2 regions of the Roseburia sp. AM16-25 genome follow, and region 1 is predicted to be linked to the other one. Evidence: riboswitches for the same ligand, from Rfam matches in the RefSeq annotation. Region 1 holds a riboswitch; the other holds the start of a gene.
What was found. A riboswitch is a leader RNA that binds a small molecule or an ion and turns the genes downstream of it on or off. The one in region 1 is predicted to bind thiamine pyrophosphate.

Region 1 (7,262 bases):
AAGGCATCAGCGGCGAAGTACACGCTCTTTTAGACCGAGGCGAAACACCAATGTCCGTATTGCAGACTTCCCTCAAGGATAAACTGGTCTTAGACCTGACCGGATGTACCTTGAGCCAAGCATTGTATTATGTCAGTCAGGGAACGCCGGTCTATGCGAGAACCGGGGATGACGCCGCCCTGCTGATCATTGGCTATGATGCCGCCAATATCATCGTTTATCATTCCGATACCGATCAATACACCAAGATGTCGACAGACAATGCATCTCAGGTCTTTGAAAGCGCAGGAAATGTATTTATTAGTTATGTAGATTAAAAGAGAAGGTTTGGCAAATAAAAACTTTGTCAAACCTTCTTTGTATTTTATATATATTTACGATCGATATTGATTGCTATAAAGTACTCTTTGCCGATTTGCTCCAAGACTCTCTTTTGCAGTTGCACTGTGATCTCATGTTCTGTCATCTTGACCTGATAAGGCACGACCACATCAAAGACCAGATTCGTATGCGTATGTCCGAAAACAACTCGAAAATCATGAATAGAAGCCTTTTCATTCCAGTCCTCCACGATCTTTTTTACCGACTCGCGTAACCGATCCAAACGAGGATCATCGGTCACTACCGGATCCATATGGATAACTGCCTCGCAATGCAATTCTTCTTTCAAAATGTGTTCTGTCCGATCGATCACATCATGCGAGATCATAACATCTACGCTTGCCGGAACTTCTGCATGTAGAGAGATCATAAGGCGTCCCGGTCCATAATCATGTACCACAAGGTCATGCACACCTATGATTCCATCTTGCGCCATTACAATCTCCTCTATGCGATCAACAAAGCCTGCTTCCGGCGCCTGCCCTAAAAGTGGGTCTACGGTCTCCTTCCCGGCAGATAAACCTGCCCAGATAACGATCAGGGCAACAATCAAGCCGCAATAACCATCAATATGTAAGGAACTGAATTCACAAAAGATCGTAGATACCAGGACAATAAAAGTTGCCAGAGTATCACTCATACTGTCAGTTGCCGTTGCTCTCATGGCAGCAGAATCCAATTTATCTGCCAAGGATCGATTATAATACGCCATATAGAGTTTTACAGCAATGGACACAAGCAGGATAATGATCACCAGCGGTGAAAAATCCATGTCTTGTGGATGGATAATCTTCTCTACAGAATCCCTCAAAAGTTCAAAGCCCATGATCACAATAATGGCTGATACCAATAGGCCTGACAGATATTCGAGTCTGCCATGTCCAAAAGGATGCTCGGGATCCGGATCCGCAGACGATAATTTAAAGCCAAGCAGAGTGATCACGGAAGACCCGGCATCAGATAAGTTATTAAAGGCATCTGCTGTGATCGCAATCGAGTGGCTCATCAATCCTGCAAAAAATTTAATCCCAAAGAGCATGGCATTGAGCAGGATACCTACACAGCCACTCAGTATGCCATAACGTTCCCGCACATTTATATCTTCGTAGTTTTTATAATCTTTGATAAACATCTTTGCCAATAGTCTGACCATATATTTTCCTCTTTTCTATAGGATATGCCTGTTTATCCATCCTGCATCTCCTATTGCGTCGGTTGACTTTCTAATGAACTACTGCTATACTAACAAACGACAAAAAACAAATCAATACAAAATCTATGCTAGGGGTGCCTTTGGGGCTGAGAGATGTCTTGACATCGACCCTTATTACTTGAACCGGGTAATACCGGCGTAAGGAAGCTTAGTTCCTGACTGATCTCCTAGCATGTACAAATGAAGGGAGATTTTTTTATGAGTTTTTTTGTAACAGCAAACGCAGATGGTGCTTATGATCTCACCACTGCCGGCTACACCGCACTGATCTTAGTATTCATTGCACTTCTTCTCGCAGGTGCTGCTGTCTTTGGCACCAAGAAGAAGATGAGCACCAAGCAGTTGGTATTTTCCGCTATGGCGATTGCACTTGCTGTAGTTACCTCTATGATCAAATTATTTGACCTGCCTATGGGCGGCTCTGTCACACTCTTTTCCATGCTCTTTATCGTCCTGATCGGTTACTGGTATGGATTTGGCGGCGGTCTTACAGCAGCCCTGGCTTACGGCGTATTACAACTTCTGATCGATCCGTATATTCTGAGTTTCCCACAGATGCTGGTTGATTACATCTTAGCATTTGGTGCTCTTGGTCTTGCAGGTCTTTTCCACAATTCCAAGCACGGGCTCATCAAGGGTTATATCGTCGCCGTATTAGGACGTTACTTCTTCGCTTTCCTGTCCGGCTGGATCTTCTTTGGCATGTATGCACCGGATACCTTCCCAAATGCCGTTGTTTACTCACTGGTTTACAATGGTTCTTATCTGGGAGCAGAGGCAATCATCACTTTGATCGTGATCGCTATCCCACCGGTTGCAAAGGCATTGGAAACCGTGAAAAAACAAGCCATTTCTTAATATGTTTTCTATAAAGACTCTGAAAAAAGAACTTCCCACAATATGGGAAGTTCTTTTGCTTGTGTTCTATTCTCTTAAAAAGCTGCAAAATATAAAATGCTGATATCAAATGCCAAAATACCATAATAATAAGTTGCCAGATTTAAATAGTGGATCTTGCCACGATTTTCCGGCTTACGGAACTTGTAAAAGTACAAAAAGATGATCGTAAAATCGGAGATAAAAAAAGCGATACCTCCAAAGCCGATCCAGCCGGAAGCAAGTCCCGGGCAGAGTGCCATATATTGTGTGCTCTTGGATAGCATGAGCGACAGAAAGACGCAATATATCGCTGCCGGAATCGCCAGTCTTCCCATGTGCAGATGCATCAGACGCTTCACAAAGAAGAAGGCTGCCAGCGATACGACCGGCAGGAAGATGTTCCACCATGTGAGCCTTGCATCTATACGGAAGAAGCAGATCAAAAATCCCATATGTGCCAGAAGAAAGACAATCATGCCTGCCAGCATATGCTTGCGCCTGCTCCTGATCTGGTATAGCCCCATAAAGAGATCTCCGACCGCACACAGAACCAATGGCGCCAGCATCATATAAAAATACTGCATATGGTCGCTGACAAAGGCAAACATGACTGCGATCACAACAAAGGATACACTACACAACATCTTGACCGGTACATAGTATTTCTGCTTGTAGCGCGGCAAAGCCGCTACCAAAAGCCCGGCAAATTCCAGCGTATAGATTATTGTCACAATCCCTTGTGCCATCATTCTTGTAAACATGTTTATGATCTATCCTTATGATTCTGGCTTAAATATTTCATCTTGTTGAAACGGCTGTATAGAATAACCCCAATACCACCGGCAAAGATTGCAATGCAAAGGAAGTATCTCGGATCAATACCATCTGCGGTCGTTGGTGTCGCATCTTTTGTATGGGATGCAGTGCCCCCGTTTGTCGCGCTCTTGATCACTCTGCCGTCTGCGGTTGTCACAGAACCGTCTGCGTGGGTAATGGATCCGTCCGGGTTCACAACATCGCCGTCGGAAGTACCATTATTGCTGCCGTTGTCTCCATTATTGGCACCATTGTTGTTGCCATTATTATCGCCGTTGGTGTTACCACCGTTATTATTGTTATTATTATCGTCATTATTGTCATCGTTGTTATCATCATCCTGGTTATCTCCCAAGACAACAAAGACAATATTGTTATCCTTAGCATACTTTTCTGCTGCGGAACCGGAAACACCATAAATAGTAGATGGTGTCCACGAACTCTGCGCCGCGATCGATGTCACGGATGCAGGGATGGTGATAGTCTCAACACCACTGTCAGTAAAAGCATTAGCTTCGATCGTGGTCACACTATTTGGAAGGGACACGGTAGAAATACCGGTGCAGTCCTGAAGCGCGCCTGTGCCGATCGTTGTCGTGCCTGCTGCTATCGCCAAAGAAGTCTTGCCTTCCGGAACTAACAAAAGGCGGGTCTTTGACGCATTGTATAAACATCCATCCGAAGATGCATAAGCACCATTGCCGGATGCCACTGAGATATTGGAAAGATTGCCGCATCCGCTGAAAGCATCCGTAGAAATACTGCTGACACTTGCCGGAATGCTGACAGAACTAAGCGATGCACATCCGTAAAAAGCATTGCTGCCGATCGAGGTTGCACTATCCGGGATCGTAACAGATCCAAGGGATAAACACTCACGGAAGGTCTCTTCCGGGATCCCATTCAAAGAAGAACTGAGGGATACTGACGCAAGAGAAGTACATCCGCTAAATACACCTGTTCCCATACTGGTCACCGAACTCGGCATAACAACCGATGTAATGTCTTTTGATGCAAAGACTCCGGCATTGATTGTAGTCACACCATCCGGGATCGTAACGGCTCCGCCATTTCCCGTGTAATCTTCCAGAACTGTGCCATCATCACTCAGCACCAATCCGGATTCTGTCGCCTGGCTTGCATCTGAACTCTGACTGACGATCACCCAAACGGATAAGATCACAGACAGTGCGATCAGAAACCATCCAATTTTTGTACCTCTTTTCATTCTCTTATCTCCGTATAACTCTATTTCGAAATAAAAATCTACAACATCTAGTATATTATACACCTATTGTACTTGTTTGGCTACTACAAATAATCGTCCATCCTCGGTATAACTGTTACAGGTCGACAAGGTCAAAAGTTTATCCTGTAGTGTCAGACCATCCGCATTTCCATATACGGCAAGGGAATCTACATTTTGGATAAAATCTTCCAGATCCTGTGCGGAAGTCGAGGTGATGAAATCATAATAACGGTAAGCATCTTCATCCTGGTATTGGACTTTGGACAGCCCTACCGCAACGATCTCATAGGTTCTTTTCTCGTAGATGGTATTAAAATTGATGTATTTATGAGCATCCAGATAACCCTCTTGCAGATAATTTTTCAGCCCACCAAACATCATCCCGCTTTTCATGTTATGCCCATAGATAATGGTATTGATTGTCGGTTTTAAGATACTGCACCGCTCGTCCATGAAAATACTGCCGTTGGAGTTGGTCGCCTGGTCAAATCCATGGGTCAGATAGTAGGTGTTATCCTTCTGTACGACCGGATAATTGATCTCGGTATCGTCAATGGAGAGCCAGCCTACCATTTCCGGGTTCTGCTGTAAGAGTTCCGCATATTCTGGCAAAACACTTAAATTCTGCGTCTGCTCTTCCTGATCGGATGACGTATCTCCATTTTCTATAGAAGTATCTTCCTTCTTGGCATCGTCATTTTTGGAAGCATTATCCTGACTCTTTGGTGTTTCCACCTGATCTGCCAGTTTCTGCATCTGCCTTGTCGTCACAATGTCCCGGATCTCAGCAATTCCAAACACAGCAAAAGAGACAAGTGCCAAGATAATAAATGCAACACCAAGTATCTTCTGGTATTTTACCTTGCCCTCTGCCTCTTCTACAACGGCTTTGTCCTCCAACAGATCTACGGACTTATCCGCAACGATATCTGCCAGATGCGCAAAAAACTGATCGCCGATCGGTGACTTGAATACAATCTTGCCGCTTCGAATGTCATTGTAAAGACGCACTGCCACCTCGGGATCCTGTATATTTAATTCTTTGTTGATACATTCGATCTTGCGAACATCTTCCTGACCATCACGATATTCGTGAAAGGTCTGGAAGGTGTATTCGCCGATCTTATATTTTCCTTGTTCCTGCATGAAATATTCCTACTTTATAGTGATCGCTATTGTCTTTGAGTAATCTCCATAAACATAAGAACCATCCACCGGCTTGTATGCACGTACCTTGTAATAGTAAGTCTTGTTGCTGCCTACCTTGGTATCGGTATAGGCACCCTTGCCATTTGGTACAACGGCGATCTTCTTGTAAGTACCGTCTGCACTTGAACTACGATAGATCTCATAACCTGCTACCGTGTTGCTGCGGTTCCATGTAAGCGTCGCACTTCTCTTTGCCGTTGATGTGCCGACAAGATCATTGGTAGACGCCACCTTGGTATAAGCCGTTACCGACTGCATTTCGCCATAGGTCGTATTTCCACCTGCGGTCACATAAGATCTCACATGGAAGGTATAGGTTGTTGAGTTCTTCAAGCCATTTGCCACAAAGGATGTAGCCGATGTTGAGCCGTACTTGGTACGGTTGTCCTCACTGTAGATCTCATAACCGGTAGCCCTTCCGTTTTTCAGCCATGAGATCTGAATACCTGTCTCACTGGCTGCCTGAGCCTTTAATCCTACCATGACCGGGGCGATGATATTGAATTTCAATACGCTGGTTCCTGTGTAGTTGCCAAGTCCCTGTACGGTTGCTGTAGCAACGCCAGGATTTACATTGTTGTTGTAAGTAACACTGTATTCTTTTCCCTGGATCAACTCTTTACCATCATACAACAAGGTTGCTTTTGGTTCAATGGCTTTTCCGGTGTAGGTATTCTTGTTCAACTGAATGATATTGCATGCGTTGATATTCTTTGGAATGATCTCATAAGTTGCCTGTAAGACTTCTTTATTGCCGGCAAGTTCTACCGGAATAAAGGCTGTGATCGTTCCGACCGCAATGCAATCATCATTTGTAACATCCGCAATATCGGTCGTCTCCGCCTCTTCTGCACTCATACGTCCATAGACGATCTGGTCTGCATCATAAGCCACCTGATTGCCGCTCGGATCCTCGATGACAAAGTCCGGTCGGATCGCTTTTCCGGTGTAGGTGTACTGGTTTGCATAACCTTTGACACGAAGCAGTGACATATCTGCGCTGATGGTGTAAGCACATCTTGCACTATCACTATAGTAAGATACCAGCGGTGTGATAATGACATAACCGCCTGTCGTGTAATTATCATCAGAATAGTAGTCTACCTTGTAATCTACATCCTGCTCCAATACGTTGCCGCCACATTCTACGGTAACCGGTGGCTCTACTGCCTTTCCGGTGTAAAACTGCGGTTCAATGGTGACAATGGCATCTTTTAAGGATGCTACAATGTCAAATTCCTCGGTCACCTGACCTGTGTAATTGCCCTTTGCTACGGCTGTTACCGTCGCATGACCAGCCTTGGTATTATCTGTCAGTTTCAGATCATAATCAACGCCTGCCACCAAGGTCCATACCGGATCCACACCATTGTCATAGATCACGGATACGTCCGGTGTGATAGCACTTCCGGTGTAGGTAACGCGTTTATCATTTAATACCATTTTAAAGTCTGAAATATCTTTTGCCCCAATGATGAATGCCTGGCTCTTAGTCTCAGATCCCAATGCATAGTT
Region 2 (7,262 bases), on a different contig from region 1:
GGGACGTAAATATTCCATCCGTGCCAAAAATGTTTCCTATCTGGGCAATCCACATCCGGTTTTTAAAAAGAGAATACAGATAGCAAATGATCTGAAAGAATTTTACCAGGCATCTCTTGCCAAAGGATATCGGCCTATTTTGTTAGGGGTATACACCTATAAGCAAACGGTATTATTCTGTGCCTTTCGGATTGAGGATTTCATATACAAAAAAGCCCACAACTCCTTTGCACATGTGTACAGCAGTGACCTGTCCGATGCAGCAGAGCATGATTATTTTCAAAAAACAGATTATTTTGGCAATCAGATCACTGTCTTTTCGCCAAAAGGAGTTGAAGTTTTCCTAAGGGAACTGTTTGAAAATACAGGGCAGACCTGGGGTACACCCGACCTATTTTCTGTGGATGTTTCTAATCCTATGCCGCAGCATATTGTGCAGGAGATTTTGACATTTTTTCAAGATGTTAACAAAGAATGGCACGGAATAGACTGCTACCGACAGATGATCGCTGCCAATTATCGCAACAAATATCAACCGGAATGGGCTGGATTTTATCTGGAATTTTTGTTTGAACAATATCTTGTGGAGCATCAACTACAAGATGATATCCGCTATGCACAGGATAAGTCAAAAAACGGTATTGATTTAGACCTATATTTTCCAACCATAGGTTGCTATGGAGACTTAAAGACCCACAGCATAGAATCTCGCGGTGTGCAGGGCAACGATTGGGATACGGTGTTTTCACTGATCGACGGCAATCCCAGGGGACACCTCTATTATCTGGTCTGTGAACACGAGACGATCAAAGATAGGGTGTGCAATTATGAAGTGACAGAATACTGGAATCGCGCACTACACAAAGAAAATCTGCGTAGTTATGGCGGGCGGATGAAGAATCAGGTGACGCTGGCAGATTTTTATCTGCTGGATATCAATGACGGTAACAAACAGTTCTTGTCACAGTTTAAACAGGGCATCAATAGTAATGGAAAACCGAGAGCGCCCAAGATCATGGTCGAGCGTGATCAATTTAAAAATTTTGCGATAGCGGAAATGCCCTTGTTATAAAAATTTTTAATCATATCAAAAAAGTCTAGCTTTCCAAAGGCGGCTATGATAGAATAGATATGTTTGAGCGTAATAAATCAGAAGGAAACGATATTTTGGAAAGACGAGACAAGGGTACATACAATTTCAAATTTATAGATCTTTTCTCCGGAATTGGGGGCTTTCATCAGGCGATGACGCAACTTGGTGGAGAGTGTGTGCTTGCATCAGAAATCGATGCCAATTGTAATCAGGTATATAAGCAGAATTATCACATGGATTCTGCTGTAAATGTACGAGATCTGAATGAAAAAACAGACATACCGGATCATGATGTACTATGTGCAGGATTTCCGTGCCAGGCATTTAGCAAGGCCGGAAAACAGGCAGGCTTGAAAGACCAGACAAGAGGTACCCTATTTTTTGAAATTGAACGTATTTTACGTGAAAAGAAACCGGAGTATATAGTGTTAGAAAATGTACGAAATCTTGTCAGTCACGATCACCATAATACCTGGCGCATTATTCATGCCGTGCTTCAGGATTGTGGATATCGTTTAACGGAGGCACCGCTGATCGTTAGTCCACATCAGTTTGGAATACCACAATTGCGAGAGCGCGTGATCATCTTGGGAAAATATGATCCCAAGCATGTAGATGAGCCGCTGGATATTCAGATATCGGGAGGTTACAAAAAAGAAGATAACAGCATTTATGAAATTTTAGATGAGCAGAAAGTAGAGGACAAGTATTACATATCTGCGTATGAGAAGTATGTACTGTCTGCATGGGATGAGTTTTATCAGGGAATTGATTTAAAAGTGATCGGTTTTCCCATCTGGGCAGATTATTTCAAATACAAGGCAGTTCCACAAGAGTATCCGGCATGGAAACAGAATTTTGTAAAGAAAAACATGGAACTCTATCAACGCAATCAAGTCTTTATTGACGCGTGGCTGGAAAAATATAACAACTTACAGGATTTTGTTCCGACGCATCATAAGATGGAATGGCAGGCTGGAACGGCCATTTCCACCCTTTGGGAGGGCATTATACAGATGCGACCATCAGGCATTCGCGTGAAAGCACCAACGTGTTTCCCTGCACTCGTTGCCATGGTACAGATCCCGATTATTGGCAGATACAAGAGACGATTAACGGTGGAGGAGGCAGGGCGTTTGCAAAGTTTTCCGAATCCGGTTCGAACGCCGGAGGCAGGAGAAGGATTTATATGCGATAGCAGTGATCAACAGGCATATAAACAATTTGGCAATAGTGTCAATGTGGAAGTGATGCGGCGTTGTACACAGGAACTTTTTGACCGCTACTAAATTGCAATAAAATTTTCTTGCATAATTTGTCATAACGACTATAATAAAGATGTTGTCCGAAAGAATGACATCTTTATTTTATAAAAAGGGGAGCTTGCAAGTAGGCAGGCTGAGAGTAAGCGAGTTGCTTTGACCCATAACCTGATTTGGATAATGCCAACGTAGGGAGATAGAGAGTTGCAGAAATGATTATTTCGCACAGAAATCCATCGTTGGTTTCTGTGCGTTTTTTGTATAAATAAGAAAATCCTACGAAATTGCTTATGATACAAAAGGCAATTTGTGCTGGAGATACGCACGCGCGCGAGCATGAAGCAGGTCACAGGCGCGCGAAGGAGAATACATGGAATTTAGACGAGAACAATTAAAAGTATATGCGATTACAGACCGCAGCTGGCTGGGCGAACAGACACTTGCACAAGCGGTGGAAAGTGCTCTGGCAGGCGGTGCAACAATGGTACAACTCCGTGAGAAACACTTAGACGAAGAGACTTTTATTGGGGAAGCAAAGGAATTGCTTTTGCTCTGCCATCGATATCATGTGCCGCTGATCATTAACGATAATGTAAAAGTAGCAAAGTTGGTCGGGGCGGATGGTGTGCATGTGGGACAGTCCGATATGGAAATATCCAAAGTCAGAGAGATTTTGGGAGAAAACGCCGTAATTGGTGTGACTGCAAAGACAGTGGAACAGGCAAAAGCAGCGGAGGCGGCTGGCGCTACCTATTTGGGCAGTGGAGCAGTCTTTGGTACGAGTACAAAATCAGATGCCAAGCCAATGTCCTTCGAACTGTTTCGACAGATTTGCGAAAGCGTAAGTATTCCGGTGGTCGCGATCGGTGGCATCTGCGGAGAGAACTTACCACAACTGACAGGTCAGAAAATGGCAGGCATTGCTGTGGTCAGCGGAATTTTTGCCAGCGATGATATCGAGGCGGAGACAAGAAAACTGCGTCAAAAGATGGATGACATCTTAGAAAAACACATATAATTTCTCCGGCCTTTTAAAAGACCGGTAAGTTATAGATAGATTTACAGCGGCAGATTGGGGGCACCACCTTAGGTCGCTATACAAAATTAATGCAGAAAGAGTACGAGGAGGAAAAATTATGTACACAGCATTAACAATCGCTGGAAGTGATTCCAGTGGAGGCGCCGGCATCCAGGCAGATATTAAGACGATGACAGCAAATGGCGTATATGCCATGAGCGCCATCACGGCTTTGACTGCCCAGAATACAACCGGCGTAACAAGTATTATGGAGGCAACTCCACAGTTTTTGGCAGAGGAGCTGGATTGTATTTTCACAGATATTTATCCAGACGCTATTAAAACAGGGATGGTGGCATCAACGGAGCTGATTGAGGTTATTGCGGATAAGTTAACCGCCTATGAAGCTAAAAATATTGTTGTAGATCCCGTGATGGTAGCGACAAGCGGCGCACGCTTGATCAGTGAGGATGCGATTAGCACATTGAAAAGTAAATTATTACCTCTTGCAAAGGTTATCACACCGAATATTCCAGAGGCGGAAGTATTATCCGAAATGCAGATTAAAAGTGAAGCAGATATGGAAAAAGCTGCAGAAATTATTTGCAACCGTTTGGGATGTAGTGTTCTTCTAAAAGGTGGTCATCAGTTAAACGATGCCAATGATCTTTTATGGCAAAAAAATGAGCAGGCAACCTGGTTTATGGGAAAGAGAATTGATAATCCAAATACCCATGGAACAGGATGTACATTATCATCTGCCATTGCCAGCAATTTGGCGAAGGGATACGATCTAAAGACATCCGTAAAATATGCCAAGAATTATATTTCCGGAGCGCTTGCTGCCGGTTTGAATCTTGGAAAGGGAAGCGGCCCGATGAATCACGCATTTGCAATCAAAGGAGAATACATAGATGAATGAAAATAGAACTTCCGTTTTTTCAAATGGATTGATATGGTTTGGTGCAGGGGTATCTCTGGCTGAAATTTTGACAGGTACTTATTTTGCTCCATTAGGTTTTGGTAAAGCTATGGCAGCTATTTTATTAGGTCATTTCATCGGTGGTCTTATGATGTTTGCTGCTGGTATGATTGGCGCAAAAGAAAGACGTAGTGCCATGGAAACAGTAAAAATGAGTTTTGGTGAAAAAGGAAGTTTATTGTTTGCCATTCTTAACGTTTTGCAGTTGATTGGATGGACATCCATTATGATTTATGATGGTGCGCTTGCAGCAGATGGTTTGCTGCATACAGGACTCTGGATATGGGCTTTGGTGATTGGTGCGTTGATTATTCTTTGGATTGTAATCGGTCTTACGAATTTAGGTAAGCTCAATACGATTGCAATGACAGCACTTTTCATTTTGTCACTGATTCTGTTTAAGGTAATTTTCTTTGGTACTGCAGTAGCAGGTCCGATTGTGGATGATGGAAGCCTGACCTTTGGCGCTGCAGTGGAATTGGCAGTAGCTATGCCGCTTTCCTGGTTACCGCTTATCAGCGATTATACAAGAGAAGCAGAAAAGCCATTTGCAGCAACACTCGTTAGTGTACTTACCTACAGTGTTGTCAGCATTTTTATGTATATGATTGGTATGGGAGCAGCGATTTTTACAGGAGAATATGATATTGCCCAGATTATGGTAAAAACAGGACTTGGCGTTGTTGGCCTTTTGATTATCGTATTCTCAACCGTGACAACGACCTTTTTGGATGCGTATTCTGCAGGTGTTTCATCCGTATCGATTTCTTCTAAAATAAAGGAAAAATGGGCAGCTGTGGTTGTAACCATCATTGGAACGGTTGCAGCGATGCTTTATCCAATGGATAACATTACAAACTTTTTGTATTTGATTGGTTCTGTATTTGCGCCGATGATTGCTGTGCAAATTGCAGATTATTTCATCTTGAAAAAGGCGGATGCAGCAGAAAAAGAATTTCAGTGGACTAATCTGTTGATCTGGCTCATTGGTTTTATAGCGTATCGTTTGCTGATGCATGTGGATACACCGGTGGGAAATACGTTGCCTGATATGGCAATTACAATCGTTCTCTGCCTGATTGTAGGAAAATTTGCAAGTAAGGGAAAAGAAAACTAGGGGACACATGTTTTTCGTGATGTCTCCGGAAAGAAAGAGAGAGTATCATGAAAAAAGTAAATCTGAAGAAATTAACTATCACAGCACTTATGGCAGCAGTTGCCGTGGTTGGAAGCTTATTTTCCTTCCCGGTATTTGGGTCTAAATGTGCACCGGTACAGCACCTTGTTAATATTTTATGTGTCGTTACGGTAGGACCTTGGTGGACGTTGGCACAGGCATTTATTGCATCCTTAATCCGTAATTTAATCGGCTTGGGAAGCCCATTGGCATTTCCTGGCAGTATGTGTGGTGCACTTTTGGGCGGCCTTTTGTATAAATATGGAAAGAAGCTGCCATTTGCCTATATTGGTGAAGTGGTAGGAACGGGTATTTTGGGAGGCATGCTCTCTTATCCGATAGCGTATCTTGTTATGGGAAATAAGGCGGCAGCACTCTTTACCTTTGTAGTTCCATTTTTGATTAGCACATGTGGTGGAACCTTGATTGCGATTGTTATTACGGCTTCTTTAAAAAAGACAGGCGTTTTAGGACGTATGCAGGCGAGTCTGGAAGAATAAGTTTTGTGTGGAGATTGTATGGAAAGCGATGCAGAGATTAGAACATATTTAAACAGAATAAAGACCTTGCATCCGGTTATCCACTGCATTACAAATACGGTGACCATGAACGACTGTGCCAATCTGGCTCTGGCCCTAGGGGCATCGCCGACCATGGCACATCACGAAAAAGAAGTGGAAGAGATCGCGGCGGGCGCAGATGCGCTTGTTTGCAATCTGGGCGCGACCGAATGTCTGGATGCCATGTTCTTAGCCGGAGAAAAGGCACACAATCTGGCACATCCGATCGTGTTGGATCCGGTTGGTGTGGCAGGTTCTTCTTATCGCAGAAAAAAATGCATGGATCTGATCCGTCATATAGAGCCGACCTGTATCCGGGGAAACTATTCTGAAATGCTGGCTTTGATGGAACAGCATAATATGGCGGCTGGTGTGGATGCGGTAGATAAAAGTATGGATCCGCAGAGGTTAAAGCAACTGGCGGAGGAGTTGGATTGTATTCTGGTCGCATCTGGTCCTACCGATTGGATCACGGATGGAAAGCGGATAGAGTCTTGTGAGCGCGGGCATGCTATGATGTCTTATATCACAGGGAGTGGTTGTATGTCCACGGTAGCAATTGCTACTTTTTTGACGGCGGATCTATCGGTGGAAAGTGTGGCTGCTTCCTGTGCCTTTATGGGAAAAGCAGGGGAGATTGCGGCAGACGGCACAAAAAAAGTGCATGGTGGTAGCATGACTTTTCATGATCTTTTCTTAGATCAGGTGTCTTTGCAGGGCATTCTATGGAAAGATAATACGCAGTTGTAGAATATGAAATTTCCTCTTGCATTTTAAAAATAAAAGGACTATAACAGTTTGTGGAACGAAGAGAAACGAAAGGCCATTTGTTTTAATGACATTCCGCAAACATCCCTCTGTTCTTAGATTTGTAGCATGGAGGAAAAGACAAATGAATACTTTAAAAGCGCAAAGAAGAGAAACAACGGAGAAAGCAAAGAGACTGAGAAGAGAAGGCTATGTGACCGGTAATCTGTTTGGAAAACAGATCGAGGGTTCTGTACTTCTGAAGATTGAGAAGAAGGAAGTTGAGAGGATCATGCGTGAGTGCATGAAAGGTAGCCAGATCATGCTGGATGTTGAGGGCAAGGAGTATGATGTCCTCATCAAGGAAATGGATTATGATTCCATGAAACGTAGCATCGTAGAGATGGATTTTCAGGCATTGGT

Region 2: it holds a riboswitch for thiamine pyrophosphate, as region 1 does, so the genes downstream of both, thiE (thiamine phosphate synthase) here and thiT (energy-coupled thiamine transporter ThiT) in region 1, are expected to answer to the same signal.

What each region holds. Positions count from the first base shown of each region.
Region 1 covers NZ_QUCW01000003.1:101,312-108,573, reverse strand. Annotated here, with positions in the region: gene DW183_RS07920 (hypothetical protein) at 1-317, shown strand, start outside; gene DW183_RS07915 (cation diffusion facilitator family transporter) at 365-1,534, opposite strand; TPP riboswitch at 1,655-1,756, shown strand; gene thiT (energy-coupled thiamine transporter ThiT) at 1,793-2,452, shown strand; gene DW183_RS07905 (lysoplasmalogenase family protein) at 2,527-3,234, opposite strand; gene DW183_RS07900 (leucine-rich repeat domain-containing protein) at 3,237-4,517, opposite strand; gene DW183_RS07895 (class B sortase) at 4,581-5,684, opposite strand; gene DW183_RS07890 (fibronectin type III domain-containing protein) at 5,694-7,262, opposite strand, start outside.
Region 2 covers NZ_QUCW01000001.1:92,022-99,283, reverse strand. Annotated here, with positions in the region: gene DW183_RS00465 (hypothetical protein) at 1-1,072, shown strand, start outside; gene DW183_RS00460 (DNA cytosine methyltransferase) at 1,168-2,382, shown strand; TPP riboswitch at 2,459-2,567, shown strand; gene thiE (thiamine phosphate synthase) at 2,726-3,373, shown strand; gene thiD (bifunctional hydroxymethylpyrimidine kinase/phosphomethylpyrimidine kinase) at 3,492-4,295, shown strand; gene cytX (putative hydroxymethylpyrimidine transporter CytX) at 4,288-5,472, shown strand; gene thiW (energy coupling factor transporter S component ThiW) at 5,520-6,032, shown strand; gene thiM (hydroxyethylthiazole kinase) at 6,051-6,842, shown strand; gene DW183_RS00430 (50S ribosomal protein L25) at 6,985-7,262, shown strand, end outside.